Regions from separate parts of the Clostridium sp. CTA-17 genome, predicted to be linked through region 1. Evidence: riboswitches for the same ligand, from Rfam matches in the RefSeq annotation. Region 1 holds a riboswitch; each other region holds the start of a gene.
The links. Region 1 has a riboswitch for lysine ahead of ACYUCG_RS11645 (Na+/H+ antiporter NhaC family protein). Riboswitches for the same ligand answer to the same signal wherever they lie in the genome.

Region 1 (5,746 bases):
AGAGTTTAAAAGTGATTTAAATATGATTTTTACTAATGGAATTGCAGAAAATCTTTATTTAGATTTGGAAAGAGTTTCATTTGATGAAGAAATGAGTAAAAGTCAAAGCTTTGCAAAGGAAGTTAAGGAGAGATATCCTCAAATAGTTATAAAGGATGTTTATGGAGATATAGCTACCTTAAGACAAATTAAATGTAAAGAAGAAGTAGAGGAAATAAAGAAGGCTGCTAATATAACAGCTAAGGGTGTAGAACTTTTAATGAAAGAATGTAAGCCTGGAATGAAGGAATATGAATTAGAAGCATATTTTGATTTTTATTTAAAACAAAATGGAGTTAAAGATTATGCTTTTAAAACTATAGCAGCTGCTGGCGTAAATGCTGCTACTTTACATTACGTTGATAATAATAGTGAAATAAAAGATGGAGATTTAATTCTTTTTGATTTAGGTGCTCAAGTAAATTATTATAATGGAGATATTTCAAGAACATTCCCTGCTAATGGTAAGTTTACTAAGAGACAAAAAGAGGTTTATGAAGAAGTTTTAAAAGTAAATGAAGAGATAATAAATTCTATTAGACCAGGAGTTGGATTCTATGAAATAAATGATAAAGCAAATAATCTTTTAGCTGAAGCTTGTGTAAGATTAGGTCTTATAGAAGATAAAAAGGATTATAGAAAGTATTATTTCCACTCAATAGGACATAGTTTAGGTCTTGACACTCATGATGTTGGTAAGAGAGATATCATTCTTGAAGAAGGTATGGTTTATACTGTAGAGCCAGGATTATATATTGAAGAAGAGTCTATAGGAATAAGAATAGAGGATGATGTTTTAGTTACTAAAGATGGCTGTGAAGTTCTAACAAAAGAATGTATTAAGTCTGTAGAAGATATAGAAAAGTTCATGAGTAATAAATAATTTTATAATTAACATTATTTTAAGAATAATAAGCTTTAAATTTGAAGAAATTAAGAGTAAAATGTAATAAAAATTTAAATAGCAAACTATGGTTTAGGAGATGATTTCATGATAAATGAATTAAAAAAAGCTATATTGGCTGGAATTGGAACTGCAGCTACTGCTTATGAAAAAACAGATTCCTTTATACAAGATATGGTTGCTAAAGGGAAAATAACTGTTGAAGATGGTAAAGTTTTATCTGAAGAATTAAAAAGAGATATGGAAGAAAAAACTACACAAGCAACCAGTGAAATAATAACTAAATTAGACAACATGAAACCTTTCACAAAAGAAGATTTTAAAGTTATGTTTGATGAAGCTAATAAATCTAATTTAGAAGAAATAAATAAATTAAAAGAAAGAATAGCCGTATTAGAAGCTAAATTAAATGAAGAAGAAATTTAGGCTATAAAATAATAGAACTCTACAAGGTATATGAGGAGTAGAATTTATAGCTATGCAAATAGCTAGGATGATTAAGCTTTTCAGTGCCTTGTAGAGTTTTTATAGTTTATTATTTTATTATCTTATAGGAGGTGAATTTATGAGTAAGGGACAGAGTGCAAAAAGGTTGAAAGAAATAGTTAGAGTATTTACTTATTATGGTTTTGACTTTTTAATTTCATCAAAGTTACCTAATAGTAAAAAGGCTGAGCCAAGGCCTAAAGCACTTAGGGAGGCTTTAGAAGAATTAGGGGCAACCTTTGTTAAAATTGGACAAATATTAAGTACAAGACCAGATTTACTTCCTAAAGCTTATATTGAAGAGTTGGAAAAGTTACAGGATAATAATGAAATAACAGACTTTCATAAGGTAAAGGAAATATTTTATGAATCTTTTGGGACTGACATAAATACATATTTCTTAGAGTTTAGTGAAACTCCATTAGCTTCAGCATCAATTGCGCAGGTTCATAGAGCTAAATTAATAGATGGAAGAGATGTGGTAGTTAAGGTTCAGCATTATAAAATAGATGAAAAAATGAAGCTTGATTTAAGCATATTAAGAAGACTTAGCAAATTAACTTCTAATCATATAACGAATACATTAATTAATCCTGTTGAAGCCTTTAAGGAAATTGAAGATGCTACTTTAAAGGAACTTGATTTCGAAAAGGAAGCAAAGAATACTAAAAAATTTAGAGAGCTAAATAAAAATGTAGCCTGTGTTGGTGCACCTATAATTGTTGATAAGCTTACTTCTAAGAAAATTCTTACCATGGAATATATAGATGGTTGTAAAATAACAGATTTCAATATTTTAAAAGAAGAAGGATATGACTTTGAGGATATTGCGAATAAATTAGCAAATTCATTTTTTAAACAGGTTCTTGAAGATGGATTTTTTCATGGTGATCCTCATCCAGGAAACTTATTTATAAGAGAAGGTAAAATCTACTTTATAGACTTTGGTTTAGTTGGAACTTTAGAAACAAATTTAAGAAATTGGCTTAATAAGGCCATGATTGCTATGGTTTTAGGTGATATTGATACCTTAGTTGATTTTGTAAATGCTATAGGAATAAAAAAAGGAAAAGTTGAATATTCAGTATTGTATGATGATTTGAAAAATATAGTCTCAAAATATATAAACGCATCCTTAAAGACAATAAAAATATCAGATTTATTTAAAGAAATCTTTGAGATAGCAGAACGAAATAATATTCAGTTTCCAAGAGAATTAGTTACTTTAGTAAGATCTATAGTTATACTAGAAGGGGTTATAGCTAAAATAGATCCAGATTTAGAAATTATGGAATGTATTTATCCTTATGTAAAAGAAAGAAATAAAGAGGAAATGCTAAAAAGTTTAAATAAGGATAAACTTATAACTGAAGCATATAAGTTTGCTTCTAAGAGTATAGAAATTCCTACTAAATTTTCAGAACTTGTGGATAGTTTGACTAAGGGAAGAGCTAAGTTGCAATTTGAAATGAAGGGATTAGATAAGCCACTTACAGATTTAAATAAAATGGTAAATAGAATAGCTTTCTCATTAATAGTTGGATGTATGATAATAGGTTCCTCATTAATAGTTAATGCTAAAACGGGACCTACTTTTCAAGGTGTTCCTATTTTAGGATTAATAGGCTTTATAGTATCAGGAATTTTTGGATTGTGGTTATTGATTTCTATAATAAAATCAGGATTTTTTTAATAAATAGTTAATAAAGCGATTAAATACTTGAAAGAAACATAGTTATATTGTATAAATGTATACAATATAATAATTTAAAAGTGAATAATTTAAAAAGAGGTAGAGGCGCGAGAATCAAGATTACTAAAATGGAGTTAAGTAGCGTAGAAGTTTTAGGAAAGGGGTTATCGCCGAAGTTTTTGGCTAATACTTTAAGGCTAAATGCTGGGGTTGTATAGAATATATACAACACTGTCACAAAATGTGGAGAGCTATCATCTTAGGGAATTAAATAAATAAAAGTTTATTTGCAAAAGTAATTTTATTAAGTATTAAGACCTTAGGTTGATCAAGCCTAAGGTCTTTTTTGCAGAAATTTTATAATAAGAGAAAATAAGGGAACACCTCTGTAAATTAATTCACTGCATATTTAAGGGGGAATTTATAATGAGAAACAAAACTAGATTTAAAGTTTTTCTAACGGTTTTTGCAATGACAATGTTATGCTCAACATTAGTCTTTGCTGCTGAAGATGCTGCGGCAGTAAACTCAGCTAAGTTTGGAATGTGGACAGTGCTGCCACCATTAGTTTCAATTGTATTAGCTTTTTTAACTAAGAATGTTGTAGTTTCCTTATTCATAGGAACAATTACAGGATGTATAATGCTTCAATTAAATGGATTTAATATAATTACAGCGTTAACTCAAGGATTTATTGATTTTACTTATAGAGCTTTAAATTCCTTAGCTGATCCTTGGAATGCAGGGATAATTCTTCAGGTTTTAGTTATTGGAGGAGTAATTCATTTAGTAGCTAAAATGGGAGGAGCAAAGGCAATAGCTGAGGCTTTAGCAAGAAAGGCTAAGACTGTTAAGAGTGCACAACTTACAACTTGGCTTTTAGGCTTAGCAGTTTTCTTTGATGATTATGCTAACTCATTAATTGTAGGACCAATAATGAGACCAGTTACAGATAAATTAGGAGTTTCAAGGGAAAAATTAGCCTTTGTTATAGATGCAACGGCAGCTCCAATTGCAGGGTTAGCAATAATATCAACTTGGATAGGCTTAGAGGTTGGATTAATTGGAGATGCTTTAAAAAGTGTAGGAATACAAGCTGATGGTTTTGGAGTATTTTTAGAAACAATACCATATAGATTTTATAATATATTAATTTTAGCTTTTGTTGTTATATCAGCAATAACTTTAAGAGAGTTTGGACCAATGCTTAAAGCTGAGAGAAGAGCTAGAAGAGGAGAAGTTTTATCTACTACAGAAATTTCATCAGATAGTGAAGATTTAGAACCTATAGAAGGAATTAAATTAAGTGTTTGGAATGCAATAATTCCAATTGGAGTTTTAATAGTATCATCTTTAATAGGGTTTTATTATAGTGGATGGGTAACTATAATGGGTGGAGAAGATTTAGCCATAATAGAGCTTATGAATAATACACCTTTTAGTTTTGCTGGAATACAAGCAGCATTCTCAAATGCAGATGCTTCAGTAGTTTTATTCCAATCAGCTTTATTAGCAACTATAGTAGCTCTTATATTAGGAGTTGGTAGAAAAATATTTACTATTTCAGAAGGAATAGGAATTTGGATTGAAGGAATGAAAGGACTTTTAATAACAGGAGTAATTCTTATATTAGCTTGGTCTTTAAGTTCTGTAATTAAAGAATTAGGAACTGCTTCTTACCTGGTAGGAGTACTATCAGATGCAATACCAGCATTTTTATTACCAGCAATAATATTTATTTTAGGTTCAATAATAGCCTTTGCTACAGGTACAGCTTATGGAACAATGGGAATATTAATGCCACTTGCAATTCCATTAGCTTTTGCAATAAATCCAGAATGGAATTTTGTTATAGTAAGCACATCAGCAGTATTAACAGGTGCTATCTTTGGAGATCATTGTTCACCTATTTCTGATACCACAATACTTTCCTCAACAGGTGCAGGATGCGATCATATAGAACATGTTAGAACTCAAATATGGTACGCAGTATTTGTAGGAATAGTAACTGTATTATTTGGATATATTCCAGCTGGGTTAGGATTAAGTATTTTCATAGTATTACCTTTATCCTTAGTAGCTTTATTCATATTAACAATGATATTTGGTAAAAAAGTAGATGACAAAGTAGTTAGCAATTAAAAAAGAGAAGGATTTCCTTCTCTTTTTTAGTTAAATATATTAATTTGTTTTCTCTTCAGTTTTCTTTTGGTAAGGATAGACAACTCTATTAATTATAATAGCTATTATTACCCCAATAAATGTATCTAAGATTCTATTAAAAGCATAGTCATATGAGCCAACTCCCTTTAAGTTTGTCATTATGGCAAAAACAACTATACATGCACTATTTATTGCGCCTTTACAATTGAATAAAATACATAGGTAAATGGCTATAGTTGTACCTATGGCCGTTAGAAGAGCGTAAACAATAAAGTGCTGAATATTTAATACATTAAATATGGCTGTTAATAATAAACCAACAATAGCACCTAAAAATGTACCAAGCATTCTGTTTTTTCCCATTTTATATGAATTTTCGACTGTATCTTGCATGCACATCATTGCTGCAATACAAGCAAAAAAGGCGCTAGAACGGCCTAAAAGTTCAAATACTATAATGC
Region 2 (5,746 bases), on a different contig from region 1:
TCTGAACCTGACATTGAGAAAAATGGTACTTTTGCTTCCCCTGCAACAGCCTTAGCAAGTAAAGTTTTACCTGTTCCTGGAGGCCCTACTAATAAAGCGCCCTTTGGAAGCTTAGCTCCTATTTCTACATATTTTCTTGTATCATGTAAAAAGTCTACAATTTCTACTAATGACTCTTTAGCTTCATCTTGACCAGCAACATCTTTAAATGTTATTCCAGTCTCATTTTCAGCGTAAAGCTTAGCATTATTTTTACCAAATGACATTACTCCGCCACCCATTTTATTATTCATTTTAGAGAACATCATTCTACCAACAAAGAATATAAGTATTAATGGGAAAACCCATGACATTAATAAACCTAAAAGTTGATAGTTTTCTGGTTTAGTTACATTGAATCCTACCCCAGCTGCAGTCAAATCTTTAATTAAATCTGGTTGAGTAATACCAGCAACTGCTGGATTAGTTGTATATAAGATTTTTCCTTTTAAATTACTACTATCTGAAGGTGTTATCTCAATTTGATTTCCTGAAAAGTTTACTGATTTAACTTCTTTTTTATCTAACATTTGCATGAAAGTACTATAATCTACTTTTTCATATAGCATTTCATCTTTAACCATATTAAAGGTTAATAATATACCAAACGCTATAATACTATATATGACAATATATTTAAGCATTTTTTTATCTTTAAACATACATCATTCCTCCTTCTCTAACGTTTATTTTACAAATCCTATTCTATCAAAAGGATATACTGTTAACTGTGCCTTTGCTTCTATGTCTTTTCCATCTATATAAGGATTGCTCCAATACCTAGCATCATCACTATTATTTCTATTGTCACCTAACATTAAAAACTTTCCACTTGGCACATCAAAAGACATATCAGTTTTTCCACCTTGATATTTTACATAGTCTTCTTCAAGTTTATTTCCATTTATATAAACTGAACCATCACTTTTTATTTCAACATGCTCACCTGGTAATCCAATGACACGTTTTAAAAGTGGTTCTTTTAATTCATCAGAATTAAAAACGACTATATCTCCTCTTTTAATATTATTAGGATTATATATTCTGGTAACAAATAATTGATCACCAATCTCTACTGTAGGCATCATTGATCCTGTAGGAACTTTTATCTTATACAATAAAAACTGATGAATCAAAGCAGCTAATAGTAAAGCTGCTAAAATTGGTATAATCCAATCTAAAAAGAATGATTTCTTCTTTGTATCACTAGAACCCATTACTATTCCCACATACCTTTCATCAAATCTTCTATTTCTTTTCTTCTTTTTTCTGTAAGCGCTTTATCCAAGCAAAACTTACCTTCTTTGCCTTTAACTAAAACATCCCCCTCTTTTACGTCACCTATTACGTCATCTTTTTTTAATTCTAAAATATTTTCTTTTTCATCTTCACATACAATAAAATATCCTTCTATTCTATCTACTATTATTTTTTTCATTTTATACTCCTTGCTCCGAATATTAGTATGAGGATTCTTTAAACTCAATTTAAAATTATTCCTCAATAATTTTAGAATTTTTTACCTTTAATAATCTTAAAGTATCAAGTATAAGTATATCATAAATTACCATAACTTTGTAAACTTTAATTCATACTTTTCCCCTCAAGTTTCATAAATATTTCAATATTATTTTATCAATTTATTGTGTCTTTTTTATGTCTTTCCTTATTAAATATTTTCAACTTTTAAATGGTAATATTTTAAATACTCTATGTATTAAATAACTTTTGATTCTTAATTGTATTAAATAAATTTATATAATTCTAAAAAAATTTTATTCTACTATATTAATTATTATCCTTCACTTTTTATTATATACTTTAATACATTATTCTAAATACTTTTAATAAAAAAAGTTGTATAGTTTTTTTACCATACAACTTTATATATTAATTAAAAACATTCATTTCTAAGCAAATCTTCATAAGTCTCTCTTTTACACATAACTTTTGAAATTCCATTGCTTACACTTACAACTGCAGCCTTAGGGATTCTATTATAATTATTAGCCATTGAATGTCCATATGCTCCAGTGGACATAATTGCTAATATATCTCCAGTTTCCATTCTAGGCATTTCTATGGAATTTAAAAGCACATCCCCTGATTCACAGCATTTACCCGCTACAGTAACTATCTCTTTAGAATTATCAAAAACTCTGTTAGCTATTAATGACTCATAATTTGCACTGTATAAGGCTGGTCTTATATTATCACTCATTCCCCCATCTACACTTACATATTTTCTTATATTAGGAATTTCTTTTATAGCTCCTACAGTATAAAGAGTTAATCCTGCATTACCCACAATACTTCTTCCTGGCTCTATACTTAATATAGGAACATTCATATTTAATTTTCTGCATATTTCATCAGCTTTATTTATTATAACTGAACAATATTCTTCTATTTCTTTTGGCTTATCCCCTTCAGTATAATATATACCAAATCCTCCACCCAAGTCTAATTCTTTAATTTCATATCCTAATGTTTCTTTTATATCGTTTATAAGATTTAGCATAATTTCTGTTGTATCTTCAAAAGGTTCTAAGTCAAATATTTGAGAACCTATATGACAATGCAATCCATTAAGTTCTATATACTCTAATTCCATTGATCTTTTAACAACATCATAAACTGTATCACCAATTACAGGGAATCCAAATTTTGAATCTAATTGACCTGTTTTTATATATTCATGGGTATGGGCCTCTACTCCAGGAGTTATTCTTAAATAAACTTTTTGAACTCTTCCATATTCTTGAGCTATAGAATTAAGAACTTCTAGTTCATGAATATTATCAACTATAAATCTTCCAATTCCTAATCGTACTCCTAAATCTATTTCATAATCAGATTTATTATTACCATGGAAATATATTCTTTCTAATGGGAAACCTGCTTTATAAGCAGTATAAAGCTCTCCACCTGAAACAACATCTAAATATAAATTTTCTTCATTAACTAAATTGCACATGGACATATTTATAAACGCCTTTCCTGCATAGGTAACTCTGTTTCCTCTTTCTTCACACTTCATAGCATTATAGTATCTTCTACAATTGCTTCTCACTAATTCTTCATCAATAACATATAAAGGAGTTCCATATTCCTTGCTTAAAGCACTTGCTTTTAATCCTCCAACATATAATTCATTTCCTTCTACTTTCATTGATCCAAATAATTTCATATCTTTTCCCTCCACAAACTTTTTTAGTGGCAGAGTATAAAAGTATGCAAAGCTACCGACTTTTTGGCATTTAATTCCAATAAATAAAAACAGCAAAGGAACACCTTTGCTGCCTTAATCGCAACTTAGCGTACCTTGTAGCACTCCACTTTTTTCAAAGTGACAGTTATATGCATATTATACATATACCCAGAAATATTAATCACCATTAATATCTCTTCGGCCATAATCCCTTTCATCATACATAAAACACTCGTCAGCTACTTATGACTACTCTTAATTACGGCACCTCTACTTTGGTCCTATTTTCAAATTATTTATGCTTTTATTATATTAATTATTGTTTATAATGTTACTAAAAAATCTCAACTAATGCAATATTATAAATTAAAATTATTAATAAAAAAATTTACACATTACAATTATTTCCTTCACATCTAAATGCATTAGTACCTTCATAACCTATTTCCTTTAAAACTTTTTTTACCACTCTTTTTCCTATGCTATCCTCATTTAATTCACAAAGAGCATCCTCTATATTATACCAAGCAGCTCCCTCTACCTCAGTTGATTTCTCTATCTCTCCTGATTCATAATATGCTAAATAAGTTAGCATAAGCAATTCTTTTCCTTGTACAAAATCACTACCTAAATATTTTATATCTTTAACTGTTATTCCTGTTTCTTCTTTTACCTCTCTATAAACAGTTTCCTCTGCACATTCATCTACACCTACATATCCAGATATAAGAACTTTAGAATTTTCATATATATAACTTTGTTTTAAAAGAATTATTTCATCACCTTTTATTACAGCAACAACAATACAAGGCTTAGGTAAATCAAAAAACATCATATCATGTTTACTACAATAAGGTATCATTCCCTCATCCCAGCTATTCTTTAACTCTAATTTTTCACCACATAACGGACAATATTTAAATTTCATAATTAATTTCTTTAGTAAAGCAAATATATTACCTTCTATAATTTTTTATTATTTCAATTAAATCTAATTCTAAAGTAAAGCAAATATCTTTTCTTCCGTAATTTCTTAAAATCACCATCTATAACTTATAAAAATTCCCTATTTTAACTAAGAATAGTAATATATAAATTAAGCTAACTAAAGTTCACCACCTTTCATATTCTCAAATACTTATCATATCTTTTATATAAACTCAACTTTAAATACTAAATCCCCTAACATTAAACTTAATATTTTGTGTTTTATATTTCACATATATTTATATTTTTAATTCTATAAACTAAACTTATGATAATAGATGCCTTAACTTATGCTATTTCAGCTCCTACTTTCCAATTCTATAAATTAAACTTATAAAACTATTTCTACAGGATTAAGCAACTCAATTTCCTCTTCAGTAACTTTGCAATTATATGCAAAGATATCTACTCCTTCTTTTTTAGCTAATCTCAATGCTTCGCCAAACTTAGGATCTGTTTCATCATTAGGATAAAACTTATTTACATTATCTATCTGTATTAAAAAAATTATTCCTGCACCCATTCCTAATTTTTTAATTTCAATCAGTTCTAATATGTGTTTCTTTCCTCTTTCAGTTGGGGCGTCTGGAAATCTAGTTTCTCCATTTTCCTCTAAAGTTACACCTTTTACTTCTAAAAAATATGTATTTTCATTATCATCTTGTAATTTAAAATCAAATCTAGAATTTCCAAAAGTTTTTTCTCGACTTATATTATTAAATTTTACTAACTTTTCTATCTTTTTATTTCTTAATGCCTCTTCTACAACTTTATTAGGAATCTGAGAATCTATATTTATTAAAACCTCTCCCTTATAAGCTGCAATTAAATCATAAGGAGTTTTTCTATTTGGAGTAGTTCCTTTTCTTAAAAGAACTGTACATCCTTCTTTTAAAATCTCTCTACACCTTCCAGTGTTAGGAACATGAACTAATAACTCCTCATCATCTAAAATTACATAAGCTTGAAATCTATTTGGTCTTCTTAAAAAAATAGCTTTTCTGATAACACTATTGTACTTCATCTATAGTAACCTCTTCATATATTATTTAACTTTTAATTTTAGTTATAAATTAATAATTTTTTTATTCCTTATCTATGTTAATTAAAAACATGAGTCTTTTTCAGTTAATAAAAAAACATAAACATTTCCCTTTTATGAATTAATAAAATATCTTTTTTTCTACATTCCTTGTTATTATATTCTACATAAAAATACTTTTATTAACAAGGTTGAAATGAAGAAGATATGTAATTTGATTCTCTTAGCTCCATTTAAAAACATTATTTTGTTTCTCAAATTGACTGAGAACTTATTTTTATTTGAACAAAAAGATTTTTTCTTATATGTCTAAAACTTATTTAAACACACTGTCATAGACAGTTATTTTCATCAAACAAAAAATTTTATAAATAAAAAACTCGATAAGCATTGCTTATCGAGTTAATGGTGACCCCTAGGGGAATCGAACCCCTGTTACCACCGTGAAAGGGTGGTGTCTTAACCGC
Region 3 (5,746 bases), on a different contig from region 1:
ATTAAATTTTAAAGATAAGAACGTGGTATCAATAATAAGTGGTGGTAATATAGATATGGTTACTATAACTTCATTAATAAATAGTGCATTAGTAGCTAAAGGGAGACTTTTTGGCTTTAGTCTAGAAGTTCCTCATAAACCAGGACAAATATTAAAAATTGCTAAAGTACTTGCTGATACTAATGCTAATATAGTAAAACTTGAACATGATCATTTTAAAGCAACAGATGCTCTTAAGAATATGGTTATAGAAGTAACCTTAGAAACTAATGGCCACTCTCATATAGATGAAATTAAAAAAGCTTTAACAGATCAAAACTATGTAATAAAACAAATTTACTAATTTTAAAATAAAAAGAGGTGATTTTTCACCTCTTTTTTAGTTAGTAAGAAAATACTTCATCTTCTATACTCTCATCAGTATCTATATGATCCACACTTAAGTCAACGTCTTTTAAGTCTATTAGTTTAGTTTTATGCTTAATTTTATAATATGCAAATAATCCAAAGAATAAAGGTAATCCAATATAAGATGAAATTAATCCACCCCAGTCTACTCCATTTCTAACATCTAAATATGCATATCCTTGACCTAAAACTATTATTCCGCATAATATTAAAGCAATTATAGGTCCTAAAGGAAATAATTTAGCTTTGTAAACTAATCTGTTCATATCTTTACCCTGTGCCACATAAGCTTTTCTGAATCTATAGTGACATATTGCTATTCCAAGCCAAGCTATAAATCCTGATAATCCTGAGGCTGCTACAAGCCATACATAAACTGTATTTTCAGCATAAATACCTGTTAAGAAACATAAACTTGCAATTATTGTTGTTATTATAATAGCATTAACTGGTACTCCTCTAGAATTGGTTTTTTCGAAAATCTTAGGTGCCATTCCACTTTTAGCCATGGCATAAAGCATTCTACTTGATGCATACATACCAGAGTTACCAGCTGATAAAACAGAAGTAAGTATTATAGCATTCATAATTGAAGCAGCTCCAGCTAATCCTAATTTCTCAAATACTATTGTAAAGGCACTTGTTTCTACTCCAGCTTGAGCATTTGGCACTAAAGCACCTATTACCAAAATTGTTCCTAAATAAAATAATAAGATTCTCCAAAATATTGTATTAACAGCCTTAGGTACATTTTTTTCAGGATCTTCACTTTCTCCAGCAGCAACCCCTACTAATTCAGTTCCTTGGAATGAGAAACCAGCTATTAAGAAAATCATGAAAATTGATTTTGCTCCTCCAATAAATGGCCCTCCATTTTCATAGAAGTTTTTGAATCCTACATTATCTCCACCTAATATTCCAAAAATCATAAGAACCCCTACGATTAAGAATATTATAACAGTAGCAACTTTTACAGCTGCAAACCAAAACTCTGATTCTCCATAAGCTTTAGCAGATAATAAATTAAGAGTTAATATAATTACTAAAAATAATGCGCTCCAAACTATTGCTGGAACATTAGGAAACCAAAATTTCATTAATAAAGAGCCTGCAACCATTTCTGCTGCTATTGTTATAGCCCAGTTATACCAGTAATTCCATCCCAGAGCAAATCCTAAAGCAGGATCAACGAATTTTGTTGCATAAGCTCCAAAAGAACCTGTTTCTGGCATATATGTTGCCATCTCCCCTAAGCTTGTACATAAAAAATATACCATTACTCCTATAATTCCGTAAGCTACAAAAGCTCCTCCAACACCAGCTTGATGAAGTGTATCTCCCATTGCTAAGAAAATACCAGTTCCTATGGCACCTCCCATAGCAATCATACTAAGGTGTCTTGATTTCAAGCCTCTTTTTAGATTAGTATTTTGTTCTTGACTCATTTTTAGTCCTCCTTATGGTTTTAATAATTAAGCCATAAGTGATAACTAAGTTTTCGCTAACAAAAGAAACCCTTAAGCGTGTTTCATGCTTAAGGGTTCGTAAAGTTATATACAATACTCTTCTTTCATGATAGCACACCACAAAATAATTTGTGACAGTGTTACATATATTCTATGTAACCCCAACCTAATAGAATTAAAGCCTCTTCTAATGGTTTCGGCGATTCATCCTTTCACTTTGCTTCAATGTGCTTACCTCTGCAAAGATACTCTTAATCATCGCGCCTCTATCTCAGTTATTCACTTTATATTAACAATTATGAGATTAAATTTGCAAAATGTCAATATTTTTTTGTTGATAAATAAAAATTATAAACAAAAATTACTGAACAATTTATGAAATAATTTAGATTTTATTGTTGACTTTAAATCCTAACTATAGTAATATGTACTCATATAAAAAACATGTGTATTCAATAAGAATACAAAAGGGGGCTATTATGAAAAATTTATCCTTAATAAAAAGAATATTTGTTGCAATTATTTTAGGAATACTTATTGGGCTAGGATGTTCCTATATTAATTTAGATATACCTATTAGAATATTAATGACCTTTAATAGCATATTTGGAAATTTACTTAGTTTCTTAATCCCACTTATAATAGTTGGGTTTATAGTTCCTGGTATAGCATCCTTAGGAAATAAATCAGGAAAGGGACTTTTCATAACTACTTTAATTTCATATGCTTCAACATTTTTAATAGGAATAATTACTTTCTTTATAGGACGTTCATTACTTCCTAAATTTATAGTAAGTGCTTCTTTAAGCACTGGTTCAGTAAATGTTGATCCTTATTTTACAATTGATATTCCTCCAATGTTTGGTGTTATGTCTGCTTTAGTTTTTGCATTCTTATTAGGAATAGGAATATCAAGAATAAAAAATAGTTATTTATTGAAGGTATCAGAAGAGTTTAATCATGTTATTTTATTAACTATAAAAAATGTATTAATACCTTTAGTACCTATTTACATACTTTCAATATTTTCAAAGTTAAGTTATAATGGTGAGATTTTTACTACTCTAAAGTCTTTTGGACTTGTGTACTTAGTTTTATTTTCAATACAAGGATCTTATTTAGTGGTTCAATATGTTTTAGCTGGAACTTTAAAGAAAGAAAATCCATTAAAATTATTAAAAAATATGATTCCTGCATATATGACAGCTTTGGGAACTCAATCATCAGCAGCTACAATCCCAGTTACTTTAAATTGTACTAAAGAAAATAATGTTGACCAAGATGTAGCAGATTTTGTTATTCCTTTAGGAGCAACAATAAATTTAGCAGGTGATACTATTACTCTAGTTCTTGCATCAATGGCTGTAATGTATATGAAAGGACAAACTCCAACTTTCTCTGTTATGATTCCATTTATAGTTATGTTAGGAGTAACTATGGTAGCAGCACCAGGGGTACCAGGTGGCGGAGTTATGGCTGCTTTGGGATTACTTGAAGGTATGCTTGGATTTGGTAATGTTGAAAAATCCTTAATGATAGCACTGCATGCTGCTCAAGATAGTTTTGGAACAGCAACTAATGTAACTGGAGATGGAGCTATAGCTATAATAGTAGAATCAATATTAAAGAAAAGAAACAATACTAACATTAAAATTGAAGAGGCTGAAGAAGAATTCATTCCAAAGGTTAGTTGTAATTAAAAAAATGACTATGAGAATTTCTCATAGTCATTTTTTATTTAAGAATTATATTGCTACTTTTAGGGAATAATTGATCATATAAAGAATCAAAGCCCTCATCAGCTAATACTACTTCTGTATCATCATTTACATAAAATTGATTCATAGTATTCATTATAAGTTCATATTTCTTTAAATTACCCTCTTCAAGTAAAACTTCATAAAGATATGCTAAGTGATTTTGCATATACTCTTGCATTTCCTTAAGTTCTTCATCAGAAACTTTATTTTCTTTATGAAGCTTACTTACAGGTCCATTTCTAAAAATAAAATACGTTGAAGCTTTTGCTATTCTAGCAATATGTTCTTTAGTCTTAGTATCCTTCATATTTTCCACCTCTCCCATCTAACGTAATAATTATAAAATAAAATTAAGTACATTTCAATTTTCTTATTTATTCTAATATAGAAAGTTTTAACATTGGATTTTTGCTTAATTATGAATTTTTTTATTAAAGTATTAAATTTATTTGACATATAGATTAACAATGGTTATAATCATTTTGTTTGGTTTTCTTTTAAGTTTTTAAATACACATTAAATATTTAAATTCACATTCAAAAATACGATTCACAAAACTCAAAAACAAGGAGTGTATTAAAAATGAAAAAAGAAAAATTTATTCCTAAGCTTATATTTTTCTTATTAGGAATGGCAATCATACAATTAGGTGTTGTAATATTCTTATTAAGCGGAGCTGGATCAGATCCGTTTACTGTATTTACTCAAGGACTTTCAAAAGCTCTAAGCGTTTCAACTGGAACTGCTAACATGATAATACTTGTTACTTTAGTTATTGCAATCTTCATTGCAGATAGAAAACAACTTAAAGTTGGAACTTTTGTACTTGTTTTAGTAGTAGGCCCTACTATAGATGCAATCATGGGAATATTACATAGATTTGGATTAGATACTTCACTTAGTAACTTTAATTTATTTACAAAATGCGTAATTGTAGCTGTAAGCTGTATTATAATAGCTATAGGATTCTCATTCTTAGTTAGTACTGAATTAGGAGTTGCACCAAACGATTTAGTTCCTCTTATAATAAGAGATAAAACTAACTTCCAATACCGTTGGATACGTATCGGCTTAGATTTAAGCTTCCTAGTAGTTGGTTATTTACTAGCTGGTGTTGTAGGTCTTGGAACAATAATAGCAGTACTTTTCACAGGTCCAGCTATACAATTTTTTATGCCGCCATGTGAGAAAATTGTACATAAATTTATAGGCAAAAATGCTGCTTAATAATAGAAAAACAGTCCATATGGACTGTTTTTTTATATTTCTTGATATCTAGCTATAAGTTCTACTAATTCATCACAGAAAGCATCATATTTTTCTGTAGGATGTTTCACTGTAATTGTAATTTCTTCACCAATTTCTACTCTTTTCTGATCCGGCGAAAATGTAAATGCCAATGTATCTTCTCTGTTATATATAGGTTTTATAGTAACATGAAAATCTTCTCCTAAAATTTTCTTTCTTAATAATGTCATAATAATCACCTCACCGTTTTATTATAACAATAAAAGAAAAACATGCCAATATTGGCATGTTTTTATATAGTATCAAAAAAAGCGTTTATCTTTTCTAATTCTCCATTTGCAAAAGTATAATCATCTAAATCATCTTTATTTATCCATTTATATGTAGTTATATTAGCGCCACAAGTAATTTTTTCTTTTAAGGAACCTGTAAAAACTCTTAAAGTTTCTTCTTCATTAACATTTAAATCACATAGTTGATTTAAATCAAAAACTATAGTTTTTAAATCTTCCTTTATTGCTCTATTTGCGCATTTTTCTGGAGTTTCTCTTCCTTTTATTTTTCTTTCAAAAACATACCATAGGTGCTCATCTGCTTTTTTCCCTTTTCTTTTTGAAATTAAAATATTATTAAAGTCATCCTTTATAATAATAGAACAAAATTTAATATTACTCATATACGTCTCCCCTTTTACACATTTCGCTTTTTATATACATATTATAGCAAATTATTATATATTATTCCTCTATTTTAATATAAATTCAAATAAAGTTTTCAATGTTGTTTAATAGTTAATTGATTTTAAACTATCCAAGTTTTTTTATATTTTAACATATTATTTTATTAGTTTTTAATTTTCAATAC

Region 2: linked by a shared signal. The riboswitch ahead of lysA (diaminopimelate decarboxylase) and the one ahead of ACYUCG_RS11645 (Na+/H+ antiporter NhaC family protein) in region 1 are both predicted to bind lysine.
Region 3: linked by a shared signal. The riboswitch ahead of ACYUCG_RS03895 (amino acid permease) and the one ahead of ACYUCG_RS11645 (Na+/H+ antiporter NhaC family protein) in region 1 are both predicted to bind lysine.

What each region holds. Positions count from the first base shown of each region.
Region 1 is NZ_BAAABF010000007.1:80,597-86,342, reverse strand. Features, by position in the region: gene ACYUCG_RS11660 (aminopeptidase P family protein) at 1-922, shown strand, start outside; gene ACYUCG_RS11655 (phasin family protein) at 1,031-1,369, shown strand; gene ACYUCG_RS11650 (ABC1 kinase family protein) at 1,509-3,122, shown strand; lysine riboswitch at 3,215-3,384, shown strand; gene ACYUCG_RS11645 (Na+/H+ antiporter NhaC family protein) at 3,549-5,264, shown strand; gene ACYUCG_RS11640 (FUSC family protein) at 5,304-5,746, opposite strand, start outside.
Region 2 is NZ_BAAABF010000001.1:304-6,049, reverse strand. Features, by position in the region: gene ftsH (ATP-dependent zinc metalloprotease FtsH) at 1-701, opposite strand, end outside; gene lepB (signal peptidase I) at 726-1,256, opposite strand; gene ACYUCG_RS00035 (DUF3006 domain-containing protein) at 1,259-1,477, opposite strand; gene lysA (diaminopimelate decarboxylase) at 1,934-3,229, opposite strand; lysine riboswitch at 3,360-3,531, opposite strand; gene ACYUCG_RS00025 (NAD(+) diphosphatase) at 3,639-4,178, opposite strand; gene sfsA (DNA/RNA nuclease SfsA) at 4,569-5,261, opposite strand; tRNA gene ACYUCG_RS00015 (tRNA-Glu) at 5,686-5,746, opposite strand, start outside.
Region 3 is NZ_BAAABF010000001.1:888,636-894,381, forward strand. Features, by position in the region: gene ilvA (threonine ammonia-lyase) at 1-343, shown strand, start outside; gene ACYUCG_RS03895 (amino acid permease) at 384-1,853, opposite strand; lysine riboswitch at 1,977-2,151, opposite strand; gene ACYUCG_RS03900 (dicarboxylate/amino acid:cation symporter) at 2,354-3,574, shown strand; gene ACYUCG_RS03905 (hypothetical protein) at 3,609-3,941, opposite strand; gene ACYUCG_RS03910 (YczE/YyaS/YitT family protein) at 4,217-4,861, shown strand; gene ACYUCG_RS03915 (hypothetical protein) at 4,894-5,112, opposite strand; gene ACYUCG_RS03920 (NUDIX domain-containing protein) at 5,175-5,558, opposite strand.